Regions from separate parts of the Pseudomonas sp. B33.4 genome, predicted to be linked through region 3. Evidence: predicted binding sites of a transcription regulator. Region 3 holds the regulator's gene; each other region holds the start of a gene.
The links. The regulator FliA, encoded in region 3, starts transcription of late flagellar genes. The targets are predictions, from matches to a motif close to CTAAAGTTTNNNNNNNNNNNGCCGNTAA.

Region 1 (3,605 bases), 1.2 Mb from region 3:
CCGGGTTGAACGGGTTTTCCTTGTCGAACAGCGCCGACGAGGCATAACCGACGACCCGCGCCACTTGCGCATCCGGATAGCTACCGGCGACCAAGGCACGACGGGCAGCGTTGGCACGGTTGGCCGACAGTTCCCAGTTACCGAAATCGCCGGTGCCGGTGTACGGCTTGGCGTCGGTGTGACCGCTGATACTGATCTTGTTCGGCACCGCTTTGATGGTGTCGGCCATGGCCAGCAGGATATCTTCGAAGTACGGCTTCAGGCGTGCGGAACCTGAGTCGAACATCGGCCGGTTCTCGGCGTCCATGATCTGGATGCGCAAGCCGTTCGGCGTGATCTCGAAGAGGATCTGGTCCTTGAATTTCTGCAGTTGCGGGTTCTCGTCGACCTTGTTCTGCAGCTCTTGCAGGAGCAGTTCGAGGCGTTCTTTCTCGACCATTTCGGCCATGCCTTCAACCTGCTCCGTGTCGACCGTGACCTTGTCGGGCTGTGGTTGCGACTTCACTTCCGGGTTGAGGGTGTTTTCCGGGGCCAGGGTCGGCGTACCACCGAGGTCGATGATGTACGGCGTGCCGCTTTCGGAAAAGCCGACCGGGTCTTTGAAGTAACCGGCGATGGCAATCTTCTGCTCGGGCGTCGCCGTGGACAGCAGCCACAGCACCAGGAAGAACGCCATCATCGCCGTGGCGAAGTCGGCGAAGGCGATTTTCCACGCCCCGCCGTGATGCCCGCCGGCTATGCGCTTGACGCGCTTGATGATAATCGGCTGATTATTTTCCATGACTTAGCGACCGCGAACGGCTTGTTCCAGCTCGGCAAAGCTTGGACGGTGGGCCGGGTACAGCACCTTGCGACCGAACTCGACCGCCAGCGATGGCGGCATGCCGGAAGCCGAAGCCACCAGCGAGGCCTTGATGGCTTCGTAGACGTTCAGTTCTTCCTTGGCATCGTGGGCCAGGGAATGCGCCAGCGGGCCGAAGAAACCGTACGCCGCGAGAATACCGAAGAAGGTACCGACCAGCGCCGCACCGACGTGCAGACCGATGGACTTCTGATCGCCTTCACCCAGCGAGGCCATGGTCACCACGATACCGAGTACCGCCGCAACGATACCGAAACCGGGCATGGCGTCGGCGATGCCGTTCACCGCATGGGACGGATGCTCGAGATCTTCCTTGAGGCTGTACAGCTCCATGTCGAACAAGCCTTCCAGCTCGTGCGGGGCCATGTTGCCGGACGACATGATGCGCAGGTAATCGCAGATGAACGCGGTCATGCGTTCGTCTTTGAGCACGGCCGGGTACTTGGCGAAGATCGGGCTCGCGGCGGCATCTTCGATGTCGCCTTCAATGGCCATCATGCCTTCGCGGCGGCTCTTGTTGAGGATCTCGTAGATCAGGCCGAGCACTTCCAGATAGAAAGTGTGGCTGAAGCGCGAACTGAACATGCTCAGGGATTTCTTGAGCACGTGCATCGTCATGTAGCCGGGGTTGGCCTGCAGGAATGCACCGAGTGCAGCACCACCAATGATCAACACCTCGAAAGGCTGGATCAGGGCGGCAATCTTGCCGTGGGAGAGCACGTATCCGCCGAGCACGCTCGCGAATACGACGATGATGCCGATAATTTTAGCCATAGGTAGAAAGTACTTACTTAAGTCGGGTTCAAGGTCATATTCGGAAGTTAAAAAATCTCTTCTTCTACTTATCGGCAAAACTGCGCCAGACTATAGCCAGTTCAGGCGAAAAGCCAATTTAGCCCATGCCGGGCGCGTCTACAGTCAGTGAAGATCCCGTCCAGACATGGCTAATGAAACGAACGTCCCACACGCAAAACCGACCACGATCGAGGGCTGGGTAAAGTTGCTCGATGGCGTGCGACTGCCCGTGCCGCAAGAGTCTCACGACAAGGTGTGCCGGGCGATTCGCGACAATCGCAGCTCGTTGCGCGACATCGCCGACCTGATGCAGGACAGCCCGGCGCTGGCCTTGAGCATCATCCGTGAGGCGAATCGTCACACCCACGGCACCATGGCTACGCCAGCGGAAAATCTTGAGGTAGCGATCAATCGCCTCGGCCTCGCCCGCACCGAAGAGTTGCTGGCGCGGCTGCCCGCCGAACCGCAGATGCAGATCCCCAAGGCCCTGCGCCAACTGCAAATGATCAGCCAGCACGCGACGCAACAGGCCAACGGTTTTTTCGCCAGTCGCCTGGCGCGCCTATGGCAGGACATCCATTGGGGCAGCCTGCTGTTTCTGTCGCCGCTGTGGCCGTTGGCGCTGACGTATCCGCAATTGCTCGAAGAATGGGAATTGCGGGTTATCCACAAGGGCGAATCGGCGCGCGTGGTGGAGAAGCAACTGTTCGGCGTACGCCTGCTGAAAATCGCTGAAGCGTTGGTGCAGGCCTGGCATCTGCCGATCTGGGTGCAGCAGGGTTATAAACTGCTGCTCAGCGAGCAACGCGAACTGGTGAAAGTGCTGCGTATTGCCCGCGACAGCGAACATCCGCTGCGTCAGCAAAACCGCCTCGACGATGACCCGACCCTGCGCCGCTGGCTCAATCAACCGGCCAATACCGTGCTGCTGGCCAATGGTCTGGCGCTGTCGGCGCAACAGGCCTGGGACAGTCCGCACAGCGAGCGCTGGCAGTACCTGACCAGCCTTTATCTGCAAATCTCGATGGACGAGGTGCAACAACAGTTGCACCAGCAAGCCGCCAACAGCGCGCGCCAGCATGCGATGCCCGATTTGTGGCACCCGGCGGTTTCGCTGCTGTGGCCGTGGGGCACCCGCCGCTTGCCTGCCGGTATGTTGCCCGCCGCCGCGCCGACGGCAGAAGACCTGAGCCAATGGCGCAAGCAGTGCGCCGAGCTGTTGGCAGAGCCGAGCCGCTTCACCAATGCGATGAGCCTGACCGTCGCCGCCCGCGATGCCTTGGCCGCCAGTGGCATGCGCCAGGTGCTGATCCTGATGGCAGACCGCAGCCAATCCAGCCTGCGCGTGCAGCAAACGCATGGTTTGCCAAAAGACGCTGCGGCGCTGACGTTCGTTGTCAGCCAAAGCAGCGTGCTGCAACGCTTGCTCGCGCAACAGGCGCAAGTGCGCATCAACCCGGACAACAACGCACAATTCTCCGCCCTGCTGCCACCGAGCCTGCGCACGCTGTTTCGCGGCGAGCATCTGATGCTGCGCTCACTGGTCAATAACGGCCGGGTGATCATGATCGTCGTCGCCGATCAGGGCGGCGGGCCGTTCGCTGACATCACCGTGCAAGCCTTTGGCAAAACCGCGCAGTGCATCGAAAAGGCCCTGCACAGCTTTAGCAGCCGTGCCCGATGAGGCTGCGCTACAATCCCCCCCTTTGTGCTCTGGAGACCTCACATGTCTGACTTCTCTGGCTTGCCGCTCGTCATCGAACCGAGCGACCTGCTTCCTCGGCTTGAGTCTGAAGAGCTGATTCTGGTGGATCTGACCAGTGCCGCCCGCTATACCGAAGGTCATCTGCCCGGTGCACGCTTTGTCGACCCGAAACGCACTCAGCTCGGCCAACCGCCGGCGCCGGGGCTGCTGCCGGCCAAAGCCGATCTGGAAGCCTTGTTCGGT
Region 2 (3,605 bases), 3.2 Mb from region 3:
TGCAAAAAGGGCGACCTTGTCTCGATGACAAGGCCGCCCTTTTCATTACACGTCAGTCTGCAACGCTTAGAACAGCTTGCGGCCCTTGTTGGCAGCAATGCGCATGCGCAGCGCGTTGAGCTTGATGAAGCCCGCCGCGTCAGCCTGGTTGTACGCACCGCCATCTTCTTCGAAGGTCGCGATGTTGGCATCGAACAGCGAATCGTCGGACTTGCGGCCGGTAACGATCACGTTGCCTTTGTACAGCTTCAGGCGCACAACGCCGTTCACGTTGACCTGCGAGGCATCGATCATCTGTTGCAGCATCAGACGCTCAGGGCTCCACCAGTAACCGGTGTAGATCAGGCTGGCGTATTTCGGCATCAGCTCGTCTTTGAGGTGAGCGACTTCCCGGTCCAGGGTGATCGATTCGATGGCGCGGTGAGCGCGCAGCATGATGGTGCCGCCCGGGGTTTCGTAGCAGCCACGGGACTTCATGCCGACGTAACGGTTTTCGACGATGTCGAGACGGCCGATACCGTGAGCACCACCGATCTTGTTCAGCGTCGCCAGCACGGTGGCCGGAGTCATTTCAACGCCGTCCAGTGCAACGATGTCGCCGTTGCGGTAGGTCAGTTCCAGGTACTGTGGTTTGTCAGGAGCGTTCTCCGGGGAGACGGTCCATTTCCACATGTCTTCTTCGTGCTCGGTCCAGGTGTCTTCCAGCACGCCGCCTTCATAGGAGATGTGCAGCAGGTTGGCGTCCATCGAGTACGGGGACTTCTTCTTGCCGTGGCGCTCGATCGGGATCGCGTGCTTCTCGGCGTAGTCCATCAGCTTCTCGCGGGACAGCAGGTCCCACTCGCGCCAAGGGGCAATCACTTTTACGCCAGGCTTGAGTGCATAGGCACCCAATTCGAAACGCACCTGATCGTTGCCCTTGCCGGTGGCGCCATGGGAAATGGCATCAGCGCCGGTTTCGTTGGCGATTTCGATCAGACGCTTGGCGATCAGCGGACGTGCGATGGAAGTACCCAGCAGGTACTCACCCTCGTAAACGGTGTTGGCGCGGAACATCGGGTACACGAAATCACGCACGAATTCTTCGCGCAGATCGTCGATGTAGATTTCTTTGACGCCCATGGCCTGAGCCTTGGCGCGGGCCGGCTCGACCTCTTCGCCTTGACCGAGATCAGCGGTGAAAGTCACCACTTCACAGTTATAAGTATCCTGCAGCCACTTGAGGATCACCGAAGTGTCCAGGCCGCCGGAATACGCCAGAACGACCTTGTTTACGTCCGCCATGCCATCACTCCACGGGGTTCTACGGAAAGCCGAGGAGTCTACCGCTCAAACGCGATAATTTACAGAGGCGCGACAGCTTAAGACGACAAAGCGACAGAATCTGTCGAGAGCGCGACGATGACCGACGGGTCAGGAAGTCGCTGCAGTGCTGGCTGGCGTGCTCGCTTGAGGCGCAGGTGCGGGGCTGACCGGCGCCACGCGTGCCAGTTTTACATTGACCCGACGGTTCTTCGCGCGATTGGCCGCATTGGTGTTCGGCACAATGGGATATTGCTCGCCGTGGAAACGCACGGTGATCTGCGATTCCTGAATACCATTGGCCTTGAAGAAGTCGACCACCGCCAGCGCGCGGCGCCGCGACAGTTCGCGGTTGGTCAGGCGATTACCGCTGTTATCGGAATGGCCGTCGAGTTCGATGTGATTGACCGTCGGGTCGGCCTTCATGAATTCGAGCATCACTTGCAGCTTGGCCTTGGCGGCGGAATCGAGGTCAACGCCCTCGCCGGGGAAGCCGATCTGCGATTGTTTGATCTGCTCGAAATTCTGCGGCAGCAATTTCGCCACACACGTCTGGTAATCGTTGAAGGCCTTGCTGAATTTGACCGGCAGCAAGCGGACTTCCGATACCCGACCATCACCCGACGCGCGACGTACTACCGGGCTGCGACCGTCCAGCAGGCCACTGATCAGACCACCGGCCTGGGACTGCGAGCTGTTAAACAATACGTTGCCGCTGCCGAGCCTCACGGATCCGAGATTGATGTCGCCCCGCCCCGGTTGCCAAGGCGCCGCCGCCGCGAGCAAGGTCGCTGAACCGCCGCCAAGCATGGCGTTGTAAGCATTCAGACGAAATATCGCCTGCTCACCGGCCTTGCGCACGAACTCACCCGAGCCGAAATCAGTGATCGGCTGGGTCAGACGACATTCGAACTTGTCCCCGGCGACCGTCCACTCAATGTTCTCCAGACGGGTCTGGTACGTGAGCGCCATCGCGGGAAGGCTGGCAAACACACTGAGCAAGGCTAAATAACGCTGGCGCACGGGAGGCTCCATTGGCTTCTGAAACACAAAGACCGATTCACACTATGTTTACGGCATACCTACGGGATATCGGAAGGTTCTGGCAAAACTTGATAGCGAGTGCCTGCAAGAGTCTTTTCCGGTAGCATTCGCCTCAGTTTGACCCGCCTGGAATCCCCTCATGTCCGACCGCCTGACCCTGCTGCGTCCCGACGACTGGCACATTCATCTTCGCGATGGTGCCGTGTTGACCAATACCGTTGCCGATGTTGCGCGCACTTTTGGCCGCGCCATCATCATGCCCAACCTGGTACCTCCGGTGCGCAACGCCGCTGAAGCCGACGGCTATCGCCAGCGGATTCTCGCTGCCCGCCCGGCCGGCAGTCGCTTCGAGCCGCTGATGGTGCTGTACCTCACCGACCGCACCCAGCCCGAAGAAATTCGTGAAGCCAAGGCCAGTGGTTTTGTCTACGCCGCCAAGCTGTACCCGGCCGGCGCGACCACCAACTCCGATTCCGGCGTGACCAGCATCGACAAGATTCTGCCAGCGATCGAAGCTATGGCCGAAGTCGGCATGCCGCTGTTGATCCACGGTGAAGTCACCCGTGGCGACGTCGATGTGTTCGACCGCGAAAAAATCTTCATCGATGAACACATGCGCCGTGTGGTCGAGCGCTTCCCGACGCTGAAAGTGGTGTTTGAACACATCACCACCGGCGACGCCGTGCAGTTCGTCAACGAGGCTTCGGCCAACGTCGGCGCGACCATCACTGCGCACCACCTGCTCTACAACCGCAACCACATGTTGGTTGGCGGAATTCGGCCGCATTTCTATTGCCTGCCGATCCTCAAGCGCAATACGCATCAGGAAGCCCTGCTCGACGCCGCCACCAGCGGCAGCGCGAAGTTCTTCCTCGGCACCGACTCGGCGCCGCACGCCCAGCACGCCAAGGAAGCCGCCTGCGGCTGCGCCGGCTGCTACACCGCGTACGCCGCCATCGAGATGTACGCCGAAGCCTTCGAACAGCGTAATGCGCTGGACAAACTCGAAGCCTTCGCAAGCCTCAACGGCCCACGTTTCTACGGCCTGCCGGCAAACACCGATCGCATCACCCTGGTTCGTGAAGAATGGACCGCCCCGACCAGCCTGCCATTCGGCGAGCTGACCGTTATCCCGCTGCGCGCCGGTGAAAAACTGCGCTGGCGCCTGCTGGAGGAACACGCGTGAGTGAAGACCATTTCGACGACGAACTGGACGGTCAAAGTGGCGGCGGCGGTTCTCGTCACCCGATGGCAGCACG
Region 3 (3,605 bases):
CACCGCACGGTTGTCCGTGCTGCTGCGTGACAGAAAACCGTCGACCCGGCGCGCCAGTTCACGGAATTCTTCAGCCCCGACCTCGCGACGCATGAAACGACCCCAATCGGCGCTCAAGGTCTGCGCTTCATCAGCCAGACTGTTGACCACCGGCGTGGCGCTTTCCACCAGATCCATGGTGCGGTTGGCCGCGGCCTCTGTCAGCTTGACCACATAGCCCAGGCGTTCGGTGGCGTCGGTGATTTGCGACACTTCCTCGGCCTGCGGCATGTTCGGGTCGATCTGGAAGTTGACGATCGCACTGTGCAGTTCACGTGTGAGCTTGCCGACTTCCTGGTACAGGCCACGGTCACGGGTCTGATTGAGCTCATGGATCAGTTGCACAGCGTCGCCGAACCTGCCTTTTTCAAGGCTTTCGACCAGTTCGACCGCGTGTTTTTTCAGGGTCGACTCGAAATCGCCCTGTGAAGATTCGTTATGCTCCATAGCTCCCCCGCGCGTTCATCAGCCGATGCGTTCGAAAATCTTCTCGATTTTGTCTTTCAACGCCTGAGCCGTGAAAGGTTTGACTACGTAGCCGTTTACACCGGCCTGAGCGGCTTCAATGATCTGCTCGCGCTTGGCTTCTGCAGTCACCATCAGCACTGGCAAGTGCTTGAGCTTTTCATCGGCACGCACGTGACGCAGCAGGTCGATACCGGTCATGCCCGGCATGTTCCAGTCCGTTACCAGAAAGTCGATGCTGCCGCTGTTGAGCACTGGAATGGCAGTCACGCCATCGTCAGCCTCGACGGTGTTGGTGAACCCAAGATCACGCAGCAGGTTCTTGATGATCCGCCGCATCGTTGAGAAGTCATCAACGATGAGGATTTTCATGTCTTTGTTCAATTCGACCTCCAAGCAGTCTTAAACGCGCCCAGCACCTGGACGCGCCACTTCAATCAATCGGCGCAGCACTCGAAGACTGTCTGGAGCACAACAGAGCAAGACCGGTGCCGTTCATCACCGCACCAGCCTCGTTCGCAGTGTCCCCACACTGCCTTCAGCGCGCTCGCCACTCCCCCAAACGCCCCCGCAAACGGGCCGCGCACTGGCTGTGTAACTGGCTGACCCGCGATTCACTGACGCCAAGGACTTCACCGATCTCCTTGAGGTTCAGCTCTTCGTCGTAGTACAGCGCCAACACCAGTCGCTCACGCTCCGGCAAATTGGCAATCGCGTCCGCCAACGCTGCCTGGAAACGTTCATCTTCCAGATCGCGTGACGGCTCAAGATGAGCACTCGCGCCATCCTCGTGCAGCCCTTCGTGTTCGCCGTCCTGCAGCAGGTCGTCGAAACTGAACAGGCGGCTGCCCAAGGTGTCATTCAAAATCCCGTAGTAATCGTCGAGACTCAATTGGAGTTCGGCCGCAACCTCGTGATCTTTAGCATCACGGCCGGTTTTAGCTTCAATTGAGCGAATTGCGTCGCTGACCATACGGGTATTGCGATGAACCGAGCGTGGCGCCCAGTCCCCTTTGCGTACTTCGTCGAGCATCGCGCCGCGGATTCGAATGCCCGCGTACGTTTCGAAACTGGCGCCTTTGCTGGCGTCATATTTGGTCGAGACTTCGAGCAGGCCGATCATCCCGGCCTGGATCAGGTCTTCGACCTGCACACTCGCCGGCAAGCGTGCCAGCAAGTGGTAGGCAATGCGTTTGACCAGCGGCGCGTAACGCTCGATCAGCTCGTACTGAGCGTCGCGTGCCGACTTCTTGTAGTAGTTCATACCGCTAGCGGTCATAGCACGGGCCCTGCCGTTTGCTGCACGAGGCGCTCGACGAAAAACTCAAGGTGGCCACGCGGGTTGGCGGGCAGCGGCCAGGTATCGACCTTCTGCGCGATCGCCTTGAACGCCAGTGCGCACTTGGAACGCGGGAAGGCTTCGTACACCGCACGCTGCTTCTGCACCGCTTTACGCACGCTTTCGTCGTAAGGCACGGCGCCGACGTATTGTAGGGCGACGTCGAGGAAACGATCCGTGACCTTGGTCAACTTGGCGAACAGGTTGCGCCCTTCCTGCGGGCTCTGCGCCATGTTGGCGAGAACGCGGAAGCGGTTCATGCCGTAATCGCGGTTGAGCAACTTGATCAGCGCGTAAGCGTCAGTGATCGAGGTCGGCTCATCGCAGACCACCAGCAACACTTCCTGGGCGGCGCGGACGAAACTGACTACCGAGTCACCAATACCCGCAGCGGTGTCGATCACCAGTACGTCGAGATTGTCGCCGATGTCGCTGAACGCCTGAATCAGACCGGCATGTTGCGCCGGGCTCAGGTGCACCATGCTCTGAGTGCCGGACGCGGCCGGGACGATGCGGATGCCACCGGGGCCTTGCAACAGCACGTCGCGCAATTCGCAACGGCCTTCGATCACGTCGGCCAATGTGCGTTTAGGGGTCAGACCCAACAAAACGTCGACGTTCGCCAGTCCCAGATCGGCGTCCAGCAGCATGACCCGACGGCCAAGCTCTGCCAGCGCCAGAGACAAGTTCACTGACACGTTAGTCTTGCCGACGCCACCTTTGCCGCCGGTCACCGCGATCACCTGTACGGGATGCATGCTGCCCATGTTATTTCTTTACCTTGTCTTGCATAGACGGAGGCCACATTACTGGCTGCGCGTTCACAACCGGAACAATGCATGGCAGACCATCGATGTAGGTACAAAAACTGTTCATGAATACCTCAGCCTACCTGCTTGGTCGGGCTGTGATAGATATCAGCGAACATGTCAGCCATGGCTTCTTCGCTGGGTTCTTCCTGCATTTGCACGCTGACGGCGCGGCTGACCAGTTGATGACGGCGCGGCAGATGCAAATCATCCGGAATCCGTGGGCCATCGGTCAGGTACGCGACCGGCAATTCATGACTGATCGCCAGGCTCAACACTTCGCCAAGGCTGGCCGTTTCATCCAGTTTAGTCAGGATGCACCCGGCTAGCCCGCAACGCTTGTAACTGTGATAAGCGGCGGTTAGAACCTGTTTCTGGCTGGTGGTTGCCAGCACGAGATAATTTTTTGAACGGATGCCACGCCCGGCCAGACTTTCGAGCTGCATGCGCAGGGCCGGATCGCTGGCCTGCAGGCCGGCAGTATCGATCAATACCACGCGTTTGCGCAGCAGTGGATCCAGCGCTTGCACCAGCGATTGGCCTGGGTCAACGTGCGTCACCGGCACATTGAGAATGCGCCCCAGCGTCTTCAGTTGTTCCTGCGCACCGATGCGGAAGCTGTCCATGCTCACCAGCGCGACATTCTGCGCGCCGTACTTGAGCACATAACGCGCGGCCAGCTTGGCCAGCGTGGTGGTCTTGCCCATGCCGGCAGGGCCGACCATGGCAATCACACCACCCTCTTCCAGCGGCTCGACTTCCGGTACGGCAATCATCCGCGCCAGGTGCGCGAGCAGCATGCGCCAGGCCTGACGCGGCTCTTCGATATCAGTGATCATCGCCAGCAGATCGCGCGACAACGGGCCGGACAGACCGATACGTTGCAGACGACGATACAGGTTGGCTTGCGCCGGACGGCTGCCTTGCAGCTGATTCCAGGCCAGGGTGCCGAG
Region 4 (3,605 bases), 2.0 Mb from region 3:
ACGCCGCAAATGCGAACAGACCGACTTCCACCGCGTAGGTGCCGCCGATTGGCAGGCCGAGGCGCCACAGCTCTTTCAGGTACTGCCGGTTCGGTCGCGACAGGCCCGCACGCAAAGGGTAAGCGTCATAAGCCGGATGCCGACGGATGTGCCAGGCCAATGCCAACGCCATGCAGTTGGCGACAATGGCCGTGACCAGGCCGATCCCGGTCAGACCCATTTTCGGCAGGCCGAACATGCCGGTGATCAGCGCGTAATTGAGCAGGAAGTTGGCCACCGTGCCGGCCAGACTGATAACCATCACCGGTGTCGCCCGGCCAATCGCGCTGGTAAAACCGCGCAGGGCCATGAAGCTCAAGTAGCCGGGCAGGGCGAAGGGCAGGGCGATCAGAAATTGCCCGGCAGCGTTGACGTTGGTTTCGGTCTGGCCGAACAGCAGCAACACCGGTTTCAGGTTCCACAGCAGCAAGCCGGCGCCCAGTGCCATCAGCCACGCCAGCCACAGGCCAGCCTGAGTCAGCCGTGCGGCGCCAATGATGTCGCCGGCGCCTTTGCGAATCGCCACCAGCGTGCCGACAGCCGCAATCACGCCAATGCAGAAAATCGACACAAATGAATAACTCGCCGCTCCGAGACCGCCACCGGCCAACGCTTCCGGACTGAGGCGCGCCATCATCAGAGTGTCGGTCAGCACCATCAGCATGTGCGCCAACTGTGAAGCGATCAACGGCCCTGCCAGCCGCAGAATGGCCCAGAGTTCGGTACGCACAGGATGCTGCATGGTCATCACCAGTCGATTTCAGAGGGAACAGGAGACCGTCGATTCTCAGGCCTTGGCAGGTTTTGCACAAAGGGATAAAAAGGATGGGTAGCATGATTAAAACTCATCTTGAGCAGTTTTCGTCAGACTGGCTGCATCCCGCTATAGGAGCTTTCTGCATGTCTCGTCGTCTTCCTCCCTTGTATGCCCTGCGCGCATTTGAAGCAGCGGCACGGCACAGTTCGTTCACCCGTGCGGCGGAAGAGTTGTCGATCACCCAGAGCGCAGTCAGTCGGCATATTCGAACCCTGGAAGATCATTTCGCTTGCCGGCTATTCCACCGCAGTGGTCGCAACCTGCAACTGACCGAGGCCGCTCGCCTGCTGTTGCCCGGCATCCGCGAAGGCTTCACGGCGCTGGAGCGGGCCTGCAATACCTTGCGCGCCGAAGACGACATTCTGCGTATGAAGGCGCCGTCGACCCTGACCATGCGCTGGCTGCTGGCACGGCTCAGTCGCTTCCGTCACTTGCAGCCGGGCAACGAAGTGCAACTGACCAGCGCCTGGATGGATGTGGATTCGGTGGACTTTAACGATGAGCCGTTCGATTGCGCTGTGCTGCTGAGTGACGGGCATTTTCCGCCGGATTGGGAGGCCAGCCTGTTATTTCCTGAGGAACTGATCCCGGTGGGTGCGCCGAACCTGCTGAATGATCAGCCGTGGGATCTGGCCCGGCTGGCGTCCACCGAATTGCTCCATCCGACCCCGGATCGTCGTGACTGGCGCAGTTGGCTGGAGCACATGGGACTGTCCGATCAGGTTTCACTCAAGGGCGGACAGGTGTTCGATACCCTCGAGTTAGGGATGATCGCAGCGGCGCGCGGTTATGGTGTGTCGATGGGCGACCTGTTGATGGTCGCCGAAGATGTGGCGCAGGGACGACTGAGCCTGCCGTGGCCGACGGCGGTCGCCAGCGGACTGAATTATTACCTGGTGTGGCCAAAGACCCGTCCGGGAGGTGAACGTTTGCGCCGCCTCAGCGACTTCCTGCAAGGCGAAGTCCGCGCCATGGAACTGCCGGCGGTTGCGCGCTTGAGCTGAAACGTTCGAGCCGCCACAATGGCGGCCTTGTGCCATAACCCTGCTGCTCGCTCAAGTATTCGGCTTTACCGCCGAATACGTGCATGTGGAACCGTCGTGCCGGTATCCACGATTTACCCCCACTATTAAAAATTATCCGAGCTGCGATCAAGGAGGATCGGAAAGTTCGGCCAGGAGCTGTCATGTCTCAACCTCGCGCTCGGATCGCCTCACAGTTAGGTCTCGCCCTCGCCGTGATACTGGCGATAGTCATCAGTGGCAGTACGGTGTTCGCCCTGCGTTCGCTGGATTCCGCCAACCTCGCTACCCGTGAAGAGCATCTGGCCAGTGAGGCGCGGCTGCTGGCCGACCAACTGAGCACCTTTCACGGCACGCTGCGTGAAAGCACCCAACGCCTGAGCGGGTTGTTCGAAAAGCGCTTCAGCGCGGGTCTGAGCATTCACCCGAGTGAACCGGTGACGGTGGCCGGCACCCAGACCCCGGGCCTGCACCTGGGCAGCGAAGTGTTGAACAACAACTTCAAGGAAGTCGACGAGTTCAAGCAGATGACCGCCGGCGTCGCCACGCTGTTCGTGCGCAGCGGCGAAGACTTCGTACGGGTCAGCACCTCGCTGACCAAGCAGGACGGCACTCGCGCCATTGGCACCTTGCTTGACCACGCGCACCCGGCGTACGCGAAGTTGATGGCGGGGCAGAGCTATGTCGGCCGCGCGTTGCTGTTCGATCGTTCCTACATGACCCAATACACCCCGGTGCGCGATGGCAGCGGCAAGGTGATTGCGGTGCTGTTCGTCGGCTTCGATTACACCGATGCTCAAAACGCCCAGTTCGACAACCTCAAGCGCTTCCGCATTGGCCAGACCGGCTCGCTGGCGCTGCTCGATGAGCAGAGCAAATGGCTGGTTGCACCGGCAGGTGTGCAGGCGTTGGATCAAGCGATTCCAGTGATCAAGGATCTGGCGAAATCGCCGGGCAAAGGTCAGTTCTGGGGCGACAAGTCCGAAGATTTCTACAGCGTCGCGGTGCCGTTTGATGGTGGCCCGTGGTCGGTGGTAGCAAGCATGCCGAAAGCCGAAATCCGCGCAGTGACGTGGAGCGTCGGTACGCAACTGGCGATCGGCAGTCTGTTGGCGATGCTGCTGGCGGTCGGTTCCGTGGTCTGGTTGCTGCGTAGCAAACTGGCGCCACTGAGCGATCTCGTCCGTCAGGCGGAAGCCTTGGGCGCCGGCGATCTGAGCGTGCGCCTGAACGTGTCGAGCAACGACGAAATCGGTCAGCTGTCCCGCGCGTTCAACCAGATGAGCCAAGCGCTGTCGACGATGGTCGAGCACATCCGCCGCTCTTCGGAAGAGGTCAACAGCCGTGCGCAGGCACTGTCCGGTTTGTCCGGCGGTGCCTACGAAGGCATGGAGCAGCAGTCTGGCGAAATCACCAGCATGGCCGGCGCGGTGGAAGAGTTCAGCGCGACCTCGCTGAATATTGCCGACAACATGGGCGCGACCCAGCGTCTGGCGCAGGAAAACGCCCAGCAAACCCAGATTGGCCGCAGCTCGATGGAAGAGGCGTCGTCCTCGCTGGAGCAAATCGCTGGCGCCCTGAACAGCACCGCCACCGTGATCAACACCCTCGGTCAGCGCTCGCAGGAAATCGGCGGCATCGTCGGTGTGATTACTTCGATTGCCGAGCAAACCAACTTGCTGGCGCTCAACGCGGCCATCGAAGCGGCCCGTGCCGGCGAACAAGGT

Region 1: the regulator FliA is predicted to act here: its motif matches at 1,705-1,732, upstream of motA (flagellar motor stator protein MotA).
Region 2: the regulator FliA is predicted to act here: its motif matches at 2,392-2,419, upstream of U6037_RS22985 (flagellar protein MotY).
Region 4: the regulator FliA is predicted to act here: its motif matches at 1,911-1,938, upstream of U6037_RS28260 (methyl-accepting chemotaxis protein).

What each region holds. Positions count from the first base shown of each region.
Region 1 is NZ_CP140706.1:570,877-574,481, reverse strand. It holds gene motB (flagellar motor protein MotB) at 1-781, opposite strand, end outside; gene motA (flagellar motor stator protein MotA) at 785-1,636, opposite strand; gene U6037_RS02490 (HDOD domain-containing protein) at 1,803-3,341, shown strand; gene rhdA (thiosulfate sulfurtransferase) at 3,384-3,605, shown strand, end outside.
Region 2 is NZ_CP140706.1:5,217,186-5,220,790, forward strand. It holds gene U6037_RS22980 (argininosuccinate synthase) at 67-1,284, opposite strand; gene U6037_RS22985 (flagellar protein MotY) at 1,414-2,325, opposite strand; gene pyrC (dihydroorotase) at 2,486-3,532, shown strand; gene rnt (ribonuclease T) at 3,529-3,605, shown strand, end outside.
Region 3 is NZ_CP140706.1:1,773,399-1,777,003, reverse strand. It holds gene U6037_RS07910 (protein phosphatase CheZ) at 1-486, opposite strand, end outside; gene U6037_RS07905 (chemotaxis response regulator CheY) at 505-876, opposite strand; gene fliA (RNA polymerase sigma factor FliA) at 1,043-1,783, opposite strand; gene fleN (flagellar synthesis regulator FleN) at 1,780-2,610, opposite strand; gene flhF (flagellar biosynthesis protein FlhF) at 2,727-3,605, opposite strand, start outside.
Region 4 is NZ_CP140706.1:6,352,739-6,356,343, reverse strand. It holds gene U6037_RS28270 (NorM family multidrug efflux MATE transporter) at 1-781, opposite strand, end outside; gene U6037_RS28265 (LysR substrate-binding domain-containing protein) at 940-1,860, shown strand; gene U6037_RS28260 (methyl-accepting chemotaxis protein) at 2,043-3,605, shown strand, end outside.